DNA from 3 places in the Fictibacillus sp. EA-CB0309 genome. Region 3 is predicted to be linked to each of the others. Evidence: riboswitches for the same ligand, from Rfam matches in the RefSeq annotation. Region 3 holds a riboswitch; each other region holds the start of a gene.
What was found. A riboswitch is a leader RNA that binds a small molecule or an ion and turns the genes downstream of it on or off. The one in region 3 is predicted to bind cyclic di-AMP.
Positions count from the first base shown of each region.

Region 1: it holds a riboswitch for cyclic di-AMP, as region 3 does, so the genes downstream of both, ACEWFH_RS16300 (APC family permease) here and ACEWFH_RS19225 (potassium channel family protein) in region 3, are expected to answer to the same signal.
Region 2: it holds a riboswitch for cyclic di-AMP, as region 3 does, so the genes downstream of both, ACEWFH_RS06985 (dicarboxylate/amino acid:cation symporter) here and ACEWFH_RS19225 (potassium channel family protein) in region 3, are expected to answer to the same signal.

Region 1 covers NZ_CP169271.1:2,917,092-2,922,159, forward strand. Annotated here, with positions in the region: gene gltP (glutamate/aspartate:proton symporter GltP) at 1-899, shown strand, start outside; gene ACEWFH_RS16300 (APC family permease) at 954-2,780, opposite strand; cyclic di-AMP (ydaO/yuaA leader) riboswitch at 2,912-3,053, opposite strand; gene ACEWFH_RS16305 (bacitracin ABC transporter ATP-binding protein) at 3,204-3,335, shown strand; partial or broken gene modB (molybdate ABC transporter permease subunit) at 3,379-4,034, opposite strand; gene modA (molybdate ABC transporter substrate-binding protein) at 4,035-4,823, opposite strand; gene ACEWFH_RS16320 (LVIVD repeat-containing protein) at 5,006-5,068, opposite strand, start outside.
Region 2 covers NZ_CP169271.1:1,259,422-1,264,489, reverse strand. Annotated here, with positions in the region: partial or broken gene ACEWFH_RS06995 (DNA-3-methyladenine glycosylase) at 1-298, shown strand, start outside; gene ACEWFH_RS06990 (hypothetical protein) at 295-984, opposite strand; gene ACEWFH_RS06985 (dicarboxylate/amino acid:cation symporter) at 1,137-2,372, opposite strand; cyclic di-AMP (ydaO/yuaA leader) riboswitch at 2,542-2,709, opposite strand; gene ACEWFH_RS06980 (hypothetical protein) at 2,886-3,080, shown strand; gene ACEWFH_RS06975 (ABC transporter ATP-binding protein) at 3,184-3,897, opposite strand; partial or broken gene ACEWFH_RS06970 (ABC transporter permease) at 3,897-5,068, opposite strand, start outside.
Region 3 covers NZ_CP169271.1:3,428,770-3,433,837, reverse strand. Annotated here, with positions in the region: gene cls (cardiolipin synthase) at 1-625, shown strand, start outside; gene ACEWFH_RS19235 (hypothetical protein) at 733-855, shown strand; gene ACEWFH_RS19230 (undecaprenyl-diphosphate phosphatase) at 891-1,673, shown strand; cyclic di-AMP (ydaO/yuaA leader) riboswitch at 1,752-1,904, shown strand; gene ACEWFH_RS19225 (potassium channel family protein) at 2,066-2,701, shown strand; gene ACEWFH_RS19220 (TrkH family potassium uptake protein) at 2,711-4,057, shown strand; partial or broken gene ACEWFH_RS19215 (GerAB/ArcD/ProY family transporter) at 4,200-5,068, shown strand, end outside.

The DNA of each region.
Region 1 (5,068 bases), 510 kb from region 3:
AAACGACTGAATCGGTGGAAAGCCATGGATTTGCTGATACTTTCTTAAATATCGTTCCAACGAATCTTTTTGAATCGTTAGCTCAAGGAGATATGTTGGCGATCATCTTCTTCTCCGTTCTATTCGGATTAGGAATTGCAGCGATTGGTGAAAGAGGTAAGCCCGTATTAGCCTTTTTCCAAGGAACTGCTGATGCCATGTTCTACATTACAAATCAAATCATGAAACTTGCGCCTTTTGGGGTATTTGCACTAATTGGTGTTACGGTTTCGAAATTTGGTATAGAATCGTTAATCCCATTAAGTAAACTCGTTATCGTTGTTTATGGCGCAATGTTTTTCTTTGTTATCGTCGTATTGGGTGGAGTTGCTGCAATGGTTAAGGTTAACATTTTCACATTGATCAAAATCTTAAAAGACGAATTAATTTTAGCTTATTCAACAGCTAGTTCAGAAACAGTATTGCCAAAACTCATGGAAAAAATGGAGAAGTTCGGCTGCCCGAAAGCAATTACGTCTTTCGTAATTCCAACAGGATATTCGTTTAACTTAGATGGATCTACGTTGTACCAAGCAATTGCAGCTCTTTTTATCGCACAAATGTACGGAATTGAACTTTCCATCGCTGAACAAATTTCTTTATTGCTAGTATTGATGGTAACTTCTAAAGGCATTGCAGGAGTTCCTGGCGTATCATTCGTTGTACTTTTAGCAACTCTGGGATCTGTAGGAATTCCTCTTGAAGGATTAGCCTTTATCGCAGGAATTGACCGAATCCTTGATATGGCACGTACAGCTGTAAACGTTGTAGGTAACTCATTAGCAGCTGTAGTAATGTCTAAATGGGAAGGCAAATTCAACAATATTAAAGCAGACCAATACCAACAAGAAGTTAGTTAATATCCAAACAAAAAACCGTGTCAGCAATAATTGCTGACACGGTTTTTTGTATCATTATTTTTTCAGATGATAAGGTACAGTTGAAATCACGATATCCCTTTTATATAACAAGTACGCACGAATCAATAAACTTGATTGGTTATGCAAGATATTATGCCAACCTTTTTTCGGTATAAACTGCGGAATAACAACTGTTACTTGATAATCGCCTTCCTTTGCTTTATGAGCTACTGTATCCACGAACTTCGTGAGTGGTCCGAGTATGCTTCTGTAATGAGAATGCAAAGTAACAAGGCGGATGTCAGGCTGCCATTTTTCCCATTTCTCTTCAAACTTCCTCTCATCTTCCCTCTCAAATGCTACATAAACAGCAATGATTTGATCAGGGTTTAAGGATTTTGCATATTTCAAGGAATTCTCCACCACATGCGTGATTCCCGCAACAGGCAAAATCATAACATTACCCTTTATATCTGGAGATGGTTCACACGTTGTCAGTCTTAATTGGTCTCCAACTGCATCATAATGCTTTTTGATTCTATGAAAAATGAGCACAATGATCGGCAGAAATACAAGGATTGACCACACTTGTGAAAATTTCGTTAAAAAGAACATCAGTGTAACGATGAAACTAATGAGTGCACCTGTCGTGTTGATCACAAACTTTGGAACCCATCCAGCAGGTTTTTCTCTAAGCCATTTAACCATCATTCCCGTTTGTGACAGCGTAAACGGAACGAATACACCAACTGCGTATAACGGAATAAGGTGTTCCGTCTCAGCATGAAATGCCACAATAAGAAGGATTGAGGCTAATCCAAGTATGATTATCCCGTTCGAATAACCAAGACGGTCTCCTCTTACCAAGAACATTCTTGGAATAAATTTATCTTTTGCCAAGTTAACAGCGAGCAGAGGAAAAGCAGAATATCCCGTGTTTGCAGCTAAAATCAAAATCAAAGCCGTTGTCCCCTGAATAAAGAAATACATAAAGTTACGTCCAAAGGTTTCTTCTGCAATTTGTGAAACAACTGTCACCTCTGCTTTTGGAACAATTCCATAGAAATAGGCTAACGTAACAATCCCAGAGAATAAAATGGCTAGTAGACCACCCATCATCATCAGCGTTCTAGCTGCGTTAACAGGTGCAGGCTCCTTAAAGTTTGGAATCGCGTTTGAGATGGCTTCAATACCTGTCAGTGCAGAACTTCCTGAAGCGAACGCCCTAAGTAAAATAAATAAGGATATACCAGCGACTGGCGTTCCGATCGGTGTGTGCAAGGTTTGTGGCACTTCTCCGGTCAAAATGTTATAAATCCCTACCGCAATAAGTATAAATAAAGCCAATACAAATAGATAAACTGGATAGGCAAGTATTGAAGCTGATTCTGTAACACCTCTTAAGTTCAACAATGTAAGAAAAACTACAAAAACAATTGCAATTTCAACGTTAAAATCATGTAGGGCAGGAAAAGCTGATGTTATCGCGTCCGTTCCTGCCGACACACTAACCGCTACAGTCAATATGTAATCCACGAGGAGTGAACCTCCTGCAACTAATCCGGGATTAACGCCTAAGTTCGTTTTCGAGACAACATAAGCTCCACCACCATGTGGATAAGCATAAATAATCTGTCTGTACGATAAAATGAGAGCTGTTAATAAGAATAGAACCCCAACCGCAATCGGGATTGAATACCAAAAAGCAGCTGCTCCTACTGTTATAAGGACAATCAAAATCTGTTCAGGACCATATGCAACTGATGAAAGTGCATCAGATGACAAAATAGCCAAAGCTTTTGTTTTGTTTATTTTTTGTTCTCCTAATTCCGCCGATTTCAGTGGTCGACCGATTAAAAGTCTTTTTATGGATGTTAACATCGTTCTCTCTCCGTCCGAAAATATTTGTTTCTATTAATGTTTACAAAATGAACTTTTTTCAATAAAAAAGTCTGCAAGTCATCACGAAGAACGACCTGCAGACCTCAATTTTCGGGTTCTACAAGCTCCACCTTCCTTCTCATAAACGCTTACGGAGTTAGCTGTCGGATTCGGGCCTTTGAGTAGCCCTACCTAAAAAGGATTCACCCCATGGATTATATTTAATCCAATAGTTGGGTCCCCCGCACCACATGGTTTTAGCGATTAAGAAATTTGAAACTGAACTAATAATACTCCCGGCAATTCAAAAAGTAAATACCATTATTTTTGAATAGGTAACAAATATGTTGTACATATTGTTTATATGAATAAATAATTAGCTTATTAAAGTAATAATAAACATAATTTTAAAGGAGTACATACATGTCAAAAGATAAGAACCCCTTTTTCTCTGATGAATACTTAACAGAACTAGCTGAAGAAATTAATGAGCAGTTTGGTTTTGAAAATGAAAAAGCTGACATTTCAAATAAGAGGCCTACACCCAGATACTAAAAAAGAACCCAATTGTGGTTCTTTTTTTAGTTTGTATTCACCATCAAGCCCTTACTCGATTAACAGCAATTAACATCAAGAAGGAAATCCCAACAACACTCGCTACCCACATCCAGGCGAGATCCATATTTCCGGAGTCAATCGCCATGTAGATCGCGGTGGATACCGTTTGCGTTTTTCAGGAATATTCCCCGCGAACATTAGTGTTGCACCAAACTCACCCAATGCTCGTGCAAAACTTAAGATGCTACCGGATATAATCGCCCTAAGTGCTAAAGGAATGGATATCCTCATAAAAACATGCCATTCATTCGCGCCATCTACTCGTGCCGCATTTTCGATATCTCCGTCAATGGACTCGAAACCAGCTTTTGCCGATTGATACATGAGCGGAAAGGCAACAACCGAAGACGCAATCACAGCGGCCCACCATGTAAACATGATCGGCTGGTGAAATAACCATTCAATGAGTTGCCCGCCAGGACCCTCTCTTCCGAATAGTACAATTAAAAGAAAACCGACAACCGTTGGCGGCAGCACTAATGGCAATAAAAAGAACGTTTCAACAACTGATTTCCCTTTGAATTTCTTATGAGCCATCACCCGTCCAAAAAACAAGCCTGTACCGATTACGAGAATTGCCGCAACCAGTGCAATTCCTAACGACAGTTTGACTGGTGACCAAAAGTCGATAACCATCTATTTTCCTACCCGCTTAAATCCGTACTCTTCAAATGTTTTGATTGACTCCTCTTTTTTCAGGAATTCATAAAACTGCTTGGCCTCTTTTTGGTGTGAACTGTTTTTAATCACACCGACCGGATAGACAATGGGTGAATGAGTTTGTTCGTTTGCGGTTGCTGCAATTCTTACTTTATCCGAGATTATGGCGTCTGTTTTGTAAACGATTCCCGCGTCCACATTCCCTGTTTCTACATATGTAAGCACTTGGCGAACATCTTTGGCAAAGACAACTTTCTTTTCGATCTCGTTCCATAGATTTAGGTTTTCAAGTGTTTCTTTCGCGTACGTTCCAGCTGGCACAGACTCTGGTGTACCGATTGAGATTCTGTCGGTTTTCGGTAAATCCTCAAACCCTTTTTTATTCGAGTTGGTAGAAACAATTAGCACCAATTCGTTCCTAACAAGATCCGTTCCCGTGTTCTTATCGATGAATCCCTCTTTTATAAGCAAATCATATTTATCTTCTGCAGCAGAGAAAAAGAGGTCCACGGGTGCACCTTGTGCAATTTGTTGCTGCAGTGCTCCTGACGCTCCAAAGTTATATGTAATCTTTATGTTCGGATGTTCTTTTTCATATAGGGTTTTCATTTCAGTGAGTACATCCTGTAAACTTGAAGCTGCTGAGATGGTAAGTTCGATCTTTTCATCTGATTTGACACTATGTTTCCGCTCTTTTTGCCCGCAGCTTGAAAGGATAATAGTAAGTAAAACCATACAGAAAAACACATAAAACCACTTTTTCAACATTTTTCTTCCTTCCTAAGCAAGATCATTACCTCTGATTATAACAAAATAGTTTAAATGAATCCTATTTTAGAGAGTTGACCTGTGGCATTTGAAAGTAAAACGAAAAAGGCTGTCCGAAAAGTATTTTCTACTTTACGAACAACCTCCAACCTTACTCTGTCACCGAGAGTAAACTTTATTTACTTATTATTTTTCTGTAAAACTTTTAAACCTGTTCCCATGTCAGATGCGAGTACATAGTT
Region 2 (5,068 bases), 1.7 Mb from region 3:
ATTAATAAGAGCGCTTCAGCCGGTAAAGGGGATGGAGATAATGAGGGAAAGAAGAGCAAAAATTAAAAGTGATCTTCAGCTAACAAACGGGCCTGGCAAGCTTTCTAAAAGTATGGCATTTACTTTATCTGATAATGGAAAAAAACTAAATGAAAGCAACATAAGAATTGAAGAAGGATTTGAAGTAAAAGAAGAACAAATAATCGCAGGTCCTCGAATTGGTATTCATTATGCAGAAGAAGCGATTCATTATCCCTATCGATTTTGGATAAAAAATAACCCTTACGTATCCCGTTAATACGCAGGGTTATTTTCTTTTTCTATCGATACTGCAGCATCTTCATCCTGCATGTAATCAACGTTTACCGATCTGTTCGTTTCTTGCATCCAAGCTAGGTGGTAGTAGGTCTGTTTCTTTATTGATACATATTTAGTTTGCATGATGAAAAGCCAAACAAGTACAAACAAAGTTGTTTTTAATACATTTTCAGCAGTGAGCTGGACAGCCTCAATGGGCAGGACGTCAACAGCAATACTTGAGATTAAACCTAAAAATAAGGCCGCCAATATAAACAAAGGCTGGTTTGTACGTAAAAATTTCAAACGTTGCTGCAGATAGGTTTGAACATAGAAACGTTCTTGCGTATTGAATTGAAGATATCGGCTTTTGGCTGACTTTGCGTTAGGTATCAAACCCTTAGATCGATCACTCTGCCAAAGCGATTTTAAGAATAAGGTAAATTCAATATCTTGAGATGATTCAACAACCATTTTTCGATGTATAAAATTATGTGCCTGATAAAAGGTGATTCCATTAATAATAATGCTTAATAGCGCAGCTCCTGCGACAATAGTGAGAACAAAAACAAACCAAAAGTTATTCATTCCACTTTGAATTAATTCAATAAGAGGATTGATAACAGTCTGAATTTGTACCCATATGACCTTACCAGTAAGCATAAATATCTCTAGCCATTTTTCCAAGAAGATCACTCCGAAGTATCATTATGTATCTTTCTATTTTAACATGTTTTTTTATCTTTGCTTACATTTATTTACTCATATTTACTAAACTAGGGATATCGGCATATAAAAAAAGCTGCAGAGAATTTCTCTGCAGCTTTCTAATCCATCAATTATGCACTAACTTCTTGATCACGAGCACCAAGATGTTTGTCTTCACCTTTATCAACGATAACTGCACAAGCAGCATCTCCTGTAATGTTAACAGCCGTTCTTAACATATCAAGAAGTCGGTCAACACCAAGGATTAGAGCGATACCTTCAACTGGTAATCCAACTGAGTTTAGTACCATCGCTAGCATGATTAGTCCTACACCAGGAACTCCTGCTGTACCGATACTTGCAAGAACCGCTGTAAGGATAACAGTAAGCATTTCAGTTACGCCTAAGTTTACATTGTAAACTTGAGCAATAAAGATTGTAGCTACACCTTGCATGATTGCTGTTCCATCCATGTTAATTGTTGCGCCTAGTGGCTGAACAAATCCACTGATTGATTTGCGAACACCAAGGTTTTCTTGAGCTGTTTTCATAGAGATTGGCAATGTAGCATTAGAGCTTGATGTACTGAATGCTACAGACATTGCTGGTGCGAAGCCTTTAAAGAACCAAATTGGGCTCTTCTTTGCTAATAAAGCAATAGAGCCACCATATGCCACAATAGAGTGAATGAAAAGTGCTAGAATTACAACACTCATATACAAGCCCATTGCCTTGATTGCATCCATCCCTTGACTTCCAACTGCTGAAGCAATTAGAGCAAATGCACCGTATGGAGCAAATTTCATTACTACATTTACAAGGTACATCATGATATCGTTACCTTGTTCAATTAAATCCATAATTCCTTTTGTTTTGCTTCCAAGCATTGTTAATGCAAATCCAACAAATACTGAGAAAGCAATGATTTGAAGCATATTTCCTTCTGCCATCGCTTGAACCGGATTCGTCGGAATAATGTTTAGAAGTGTATCTGTAACAGCCGGTGCTTCTTGCTGCTCAAACTTAGCACCTTCCGTTTTAAAATCCCCTACGCCAGGTTTAAAAATAAGTGCTAAAGCCATAGCAATAATGATGGCGATTGTTGTTGTTGCAAGGAAGTAACCGACTGTTTTTGCACCAACACGTCCTAATTTCTTCGGATCACCTAATCCTGCAGTTCCTAAAACGATTGAAAAGAAAACAATTGGTACAACAAGCATTTTAATAAGATTTAAAAACAATGTTCCCACTGGCTTTAATACGTATTTGTCCAGTGTTGCGAACGCATCTGGCAAGGCTAAATTAAGAATAAGTCCTGCTACAACCCCTAGTGCCAGCGCAATCAAAATTTTCGTTGACAATTTCATAAACGCATCCCCTTTATTAGAAAATTCTTACTATTGTAACTATAGTATGAGGAGTGTGTCCTAATACATGTCTAAATTTTTATGTTTGCTGCATATAAAAACCCACGAAAATAGAGAGGATTTTCCGTGGGGTACACCGCAACACATAGACTTAGCCCATGTATTAAAGCTCTCTCTCCAAAAACGCTTACGAGGTTAGCTGTCGGATTAGGGAATTGAGAGTTATCCCTTCTGTATTTAAACAAATTCATCCCGAGGCGTAATGCCAATGTTGTGGTTCCCCGCTTCTTCTCTTCAGTCCATAGAATAGAAGTGAAGAATTCAGCGAATCATATGAATATGCTCTAATTTTATCAACATACATAAAAATTTGTCAAGAAAACGCGATATACTTATTTATTCCAATTAATAGTTTCATCATGAATGTTTTTCCATATTCTCACTGCTACCCCATAAGTATGAGGACAACAGCGAAATATGTAGAAGGTTTTATTTTTCAGGGAGGTATTGTAAATGAAAATTGTATTTTATGAAAAAGGCGACTTAAGCATTATCGTTGGTGCTTCGAAATTAAAAGGTGAGCTAACGATTGAACAGATAAAGAACGAGAGCGAAAAGAAAGCAAAAGAACTTGGAGAATTATTAGGCCGTGAAATCGGATTCTTAATCGACATGAACGGGAAATTGGATGCTCAATTTAAAAAATAGGCTTTAATTAATAAGATTGCTGCATTTGGAGTTTTCTTAGAACGGAACCACTTTAAAAAGCAAAAAATCTGCAAACAAAAAACCGGGATCCCCGGTTTTTTGTTTATACATAAGCAAGTGAAAGCTTTTCTCTATTCTGTTTAAATACCGCCTCTGGTCTGCCTGCTTCCTCTATCTTACCATCTTGCATGAAAACAATCCTATCTCCAATCGCACGCGCATCCTCTTCGTCATGTGTAACAAATATAGAAGTAATACCGGTACGCTTTATGATTCCTTTTAAATCATCACGAATTTGTGCTTGAAGTTTCGTATCTAAATTGCTAAAAGGTTCATCGAACATAATTAACGATGGATTTGGTGCTAAGGCTCTCGCTAATGCCACTCGCTGCTGCTGTCCCCCGCTCAATTCATAAGGATAGCGAGCAGCATACTCTTCCATTCCTACTAAATCAAGCAGTTCTTCCATGCGATTTTGCTTCTGTTTACGACTCATTTTATGGAGGCCAAACTTAATATTTTTCTCAACCGTCATATGTGGAAAAAGGGCATAATCTTGAAATACCAAACCAACTCCGCGTTTTTCAGGCTGTACAAACCGAAGAGAATCATTCATAACTGCACGATCAATTAAGATTGATCCTTTTGCCGGCATCTCTAAACCCGCAATAAGACGAAGCAATGTGCTTTTCCCGCTTCCGCTTTCACCTAAGATTACGGTAACTTCTCCTTGTTTAAACCCTAAAGAAAGGTTCTCAAATAGAGGCTTACGGGAATTTTTATAATTAAACGCTAAATCCTTGATTTGAACAAACATTATTTTGGCTCCTTTTCTAAAACTTTGTGTAAAAAGAATATCGACAGTGCACTGATACAAATAATCACCATAGACGAAACAGACGCTTCATGAATTCGTTCATCACTTGCATATTGAAAAGTTTTTGTAGCCAATGTGTAGAAGTTAAATGGCTGCAGTATGAGCGTTAAAGGTAATTCTTTCAAGATATCAACAAAGACAAGAATAAAACCACCAGCAATCGCACCTTTTATCATTTTTATATCCACTTTAAAAAAGGTTTGTGTAATAGACATTCCTAATGTCCTGGAGGCATCTGTGAAAACTGTCCCCACTTTATCAAAGCCAGATTCAATAGAGTTATACCCGACTGCCAAAAAACGGACAACATATGCAAAAATCAGCATACTAATACTTAAGCTTAAAACGAGCGTAGGCTCCAGCCCCATCCATTCATACAAGGTAATAACCTTTTGGTCTAGTGCTAGAAATAACGTGAGTACCCCTATTGCAATAACAGCACCAGGTATTGAATAACCCAAAACAGTTATCTTTGAAAAAACTTGCTGATCCACCCTTTTGAAAGACGACTAAAGTTAGCGATAATAAGAGCGGTAATAATAATTAGACCTGAACCTATGGAAGCCACAAATACCGAGTTCCAAATTAAATCGAGAAAGACTTCGCTTAAGATTAAGTCATATGTCATATACACCCACTGTAAAAGCTGGATGAAGGGAATAAAGAAGGCTAATGCAAACAATGCAAGGAAAAAGCTAAGAACAGAGTACTTTTTCCAACCCTTTAATTCCTTTGGCTGCAATGGGCGTACTTTCGAGGTCGAATAGCTGAACTGTTTCCGGCCCCTTATCACCTTTTCTGCTATTAGAATAAAGACAACGATTACCATCAATGTTCCGGCTAATTTAATGGCAGAATGTATATCTCCCATTCCAAACCAAGCTTGAAAAATCGCTGTACTAAACGTTTGAATTCCAAAATATTTAACAACACCATAATCATTAAATACCTCTAGAATAACTAAGCTGACACCGCCTACTATTGCTGTACGAGATATTGGTAGTACCACTTGTATAAACGTTTGAAAGGAACCTTTACCTAAAACACGTGCATTTTCTATTAGTGAAGAAGACTGGTTTTCTAAGAAACTTCTTGTAATGATATAAACATA
Region 3 (5,068 bases):
AATGGACTGGGAATATGTTTGTGGTGAGGACTTATTAGAAGATGATCATCTAACGACAGCTTACTCTGCAGAAGGAGACGGGACCGTACACGTTGTAGCGAGTGGACCGGATACGCAGCTTGGGATTATGAGTGATCTTTATTATTCTTTAATCTCTTGTGCGGAAAAATCCATTTGGATCGCGACGCCATATTTTGTTCCGAATGAAGCGATTCGGACAGCTCTTAGGGTGGCTGCCAAAAAAGGCGTTCAAGTCCGCTTGATGGTTCCTGAAATTAACGATGGTTTTTTAACTCAATATGCGACCCGCTCTTATTACCCAGAACTTTTACGTTCAGGAATCGAAATCTATTCGTATAAAAAAGGATTTTTGCATCAAAAGGTAATCATTATTGATGGTGATACAGCATCGATTGGTACGGCAAACATGGATATGAGAAGTTTTCATTTAAATTTTGAAGTCAATGTGTTCCTGCTGAATACCTCTTCCGTCAATGATCTAGTTCGACAGTACGAAGAAGACATGGAAGAATCAACAAAAATACGCCCGGTTGAATTTTATAAAAGAGGGCTTTGGGAAAGAACGAAAGAATCGTTTTCCCGACTGTTCTCAGGCGTTCTATAGGACGGATCGTATCCTTAATACGTGAGTACAGCTGAAACGATAGTGACGAAGAGATTCGACGCCTATCAGGAAACAGTTGTTTTCTCAGAGGCAAGAAGGTCGAGGAAGTGAAGTTTCGAGGAACGGATCGTATCTTAATACGTGAGTACCGCAGAAACGATAGTGACGAAGAGAATCGCCGCCTATCAGAAAACAGAAAACATAGCATAGAAACCTCCTCTATAGAATAGGTTGTACGAGACCATCTATGGAGGGGGATTTTTTTATGGATTGGCTCGAGGCCCTAATATTAGGTATAGTCCAAGGCTTGACCGAATTCTTACCCGTTAGCTCGACAGGGCACTTGCTCTTAGGAAGGCAAGTATTTCAGCTGGAAGAAGCGGGACTGTTTCTTGATAGCATGCTGCATATTGGAACACTGATCGCTGTTATGACGGTGTATGGAAAAGAGATTTTGGAAGTCATAAAGAGACCGTTCAGCAAAATCGGAATCCTGCTCATTGCAGGAACAATTCCTACTGCAATAATCGGACTGGCTTTTAAAGATTTTTTTGAAGAAATTTCTAAAACAGGCATAACCGTCGGGTGGGAGTTTCTGCTTACAGGATTACTATTATGGTGGGCAGATTCATATAAACGGAACGGATACAAAGGAATTGATGACATTACAATACGCGATGCTCTTGTAATCGGAACGTTTCAAGGAGCGGCTATTCTTCCGGCAGTTTCTCGATCGGGTCTCACGATTGCCGCGGCGTTATTTTGTAAAATTGATAAAAAAGCAGCGGCGTATTTTTCATTTTTGCTCTCCATCCCATCGATTGCAGGAGGGGTTGTCCTTCAGTCAAAAGATCTCTTTACAGGCGCACAGCCACCGATTTCTTTCTCAGCGCTTGCAATCGGTACGTTAGCATCAGCAATCTTCGGATATATAGCTGTGAAATGGATGATTAAATTGCTGCAAACCGGTACGTTAAAAGGGTTTGCGATCTATGTCTGGATCGTTGGAATCGTTGTTTTGGTTCTTCAATTTTCAGGAAAAATGTAAAGTATTTGTTAACACTATAAAAATGGATTGACATTTAAAAGAGGGAGGATTACAGTATATGTAATTCAAAATTTAGCAGGCTTTAGATCGCTGAATTTACAGTTGTTTTTATGGTAAAACTACTGTGAAACGGGGGAACCAATTTTTTGGGGTGAATTTTGCTTTACGCAAAAGGGATACTCCAATCCCTAATCCGACAGCTAACCCCGTAAGCGTCATGTCACTGGAGAGGTCAATGTGGTGAAAAACCGGACCCGCTTTTTTGTGTGGTCTTTTTTTGCGTTTTTTACTGATTTAGAGAACCTCTTAACCAGCAAGGCTAGAGGACAACGAAGGGAAACTTCATGTAGTTTAAGGGGAGAAAATCGTAATGAAAAAAACAGTTTGCAGTTATTGGACTTGGTCGCTTCGGGGGCAGCATTTGTAGAGAATTTGCCACTATGGGATACGATGTCCTAGCAATTGATAATGATATGGAAAAAGTAAATGAATTTGCAACGATTGCGACTCAAGCAGTTCAAGCCAATTCAACTGATGAAAAAGTGATGAAATCCCTAGGCATTCGAAATTTCAACCATGTTATTGTTTCGATTGGAGAAGACATACAAGCAAGTATTTTGACTACCTTGCTTTTAAAAGAAGCGGGCGTAAACAAAGTTTGGGTAAAAGCCCAGAATGATTATCATCATAAAGTATTGGAAAAGCTAGGTGCAGACCGCATTATCCACCCAGAGCGTGACATGGCGCTCAGAGTTGCACAGCTTATTTCTTCAGAAAAAATTATTGATTTTATTGAGTTGTCACATGAACACAGTATTGTAGAAATTGGCGTAACTGATAAACTTGTCAACAAAACCCTTACAGATCTAGATGTACGTGCGCGCTATGGGTGTAATATTGTTGCCATTAAACGTGGAGATGAAATACATGTTTCTCCTATTGCAGATGTTTCTTTGGAGTATGGAGATATCCTTGTTGTCATTGGGAAAAATGAGGACCTAAATCGTTTCGAGGATGAAGGAGTGTAAGCTTTGGCACTGCATGTGAAAAATCGTAAGCGATTCTTGCACAATCCAATAAAATTGAGTCCTCCACAATTTTTAGCATTGCTGTTCTTATTTCTTATTTTTGTAGGTACTTGTTTATTGAAGCTGCCGGTTGCTCATGAAAATACCTTATCTTGGATAGATGCTTTATTTATCGCAACATCAGCTGCAACCGTAACAGGACTTGCTACGGTTGATCCAGGATCTACATTTACCTTGTTCGGTGAAATTGTAATCTTATTTTTGATTCAAGTTGGAGGACTTGGTGTGATGTCCTTTGCTTCCTTGGTCGTCATTATGATGGGTAGGAAGATATCGATTAAACAAAGAGTACTGATGCAAGAAGCATTGAATCAGCCATCTATTGGCGGTGTTATACGTCTTGTACGAAATTTATTTGTTTTTTCTATTAGCATTCAGTTGATTGCTGTCTTTTTTCTTTCTTTGAAATGGGTTCCAGACATGGGGTACTCTAAAGGAATTTATTATAGTATTTTTCATGTTATATCGGCGTACAATAACGCAGGTTTTGCACTTTGGCCTGATGGTCTGATGAGGTATGTAGGTGATCCAACTGTAAACCTTGTTATTTCATTCTTGTTTATTACAGGTGGAATTGGTTTTACTGTATTGGTTGATATATGGGTAAGCCGCAAATGGAAAACTCTTTCCCTTCATACGAAGGTCATGCTGATTTCCACAGTAGTAATCAATGTGATATCGATTTTACTTTTTTACTTATTTGAATTTAATAATCCTAAAACAATCGGGATGCTCTCAGGTATAGAGCAATTTTGGGCATCATACTTCCAGGGTGTTTCTCCTAGAACAGCGGGATTTAACTCTATTGATATGACTGCGATTAATCCTGATACATCATTATTAATGATTCTTTTAATGTTTGTTGGAGCAGGGAGTACTTCTACAGGTGGAGGAATTAAGCTTACAACATTTGTTGTTATTCTCTTTACTGTTGCAGCTTTTTTAAAGGGCAAAGAAGATACGGTTATTATGAAACGAACGATTCGAAATGCAGTCGTGTATAGAGCACTTGCTATCACAACCATATCCATTTTGTTTATTTTTGCAGCATTGTTTATTATCACATATGTCCAGAAAGACACCTCTTTTATGATGATCGTATTTGAAGTCATTTCTGCTTTTGGTACGGTAGGGTTAAGTATGGGGCTTACCCCAGATCTAACGGTTATTGGAAAAGCAGTCATCTGTGCTGTGATGGTTTTCGGAAAGTTAGGTCCATTAACATTGGCGTTCAGTCTAGCCAAACAATCAAAAGATAATATTCGTTATCCTGATGGTGAAGTATTTACAGGGTAAAAAAATGAAAGCTAACTCAAAAGGGTTTAATCCCTATTAAAATGAGTTAGCTTTTTTGGCTATTTATGGGTTAAATGCTTTTCTGTTGGGAATGCTAAAACAAGATTTCTAAGCAGTTCTACAGAAAGGATGGGAACTCGTCATGCAAAAAATTAAAGAAGCTTTTCTCGTGTCTCCCTTTCTTGTCTTTTTCCTTGTACATTCCGAACAAGTAGGAGTAGGGGTGTTAGGGTATCAGCGAGTCATAGCTAAATATGCTGGTTATGATTCTTGGATCTCTGTCATTATCGCAGCCGTTTTTGTACATATACTTATATGGATGATCTATTATGTGCTTAATAATGGTGATGGAGATATCGTGACCATCCATAAAACATTGTTTGGCGGTCTTCTTGGCAACCTGTTTAACCTTGCTCTTTTACTTTACTTTCTATTATGGTCCATAACCGTCTTAAGAACGTATATTGAAGTGATACAAGTATGGATGTTTCCTACGTTAAGTACTTGGAAGATCGCTATTGTCTTTCTCATATTAACGTATTATGTCGTTTCTTCAGGTTTTCGTACAGTTGCAGGAGTCTGTTACTTAGGCGTGATTATTCCTTTAGGATTAATACTCTTGTTAGTTTATCCATTAGAGTTCACTCATTTTTCTAATCTGTTGCCTTTATTTGACGAGAGTATCAAAGATTATTTATCAGCAACAAAAAACATGATGCTGAGCTACCTTGGATTTGAAACACTGCTCGTTTTTTATCCATTTATAAAAAATGCTAAACGCTCTCAAAAATTTGCGCATCACGCTAATATCTTTACCTTTATGATGTATTTATTGGTAACGCTGTTCTCATTTGCTTTTTTAGTCAGGAGCAGTTGGCGAGAAATATATGGGCAACGCTTTCCATGGTGAAAATTGTACAAGTGTCATTTGTTGAACGTTTTGACTTTGTGTTCGTATCCATGTGGTGCCTTGTAATTCTGCCTAATATTACACTCGCCATATGGTGCTCG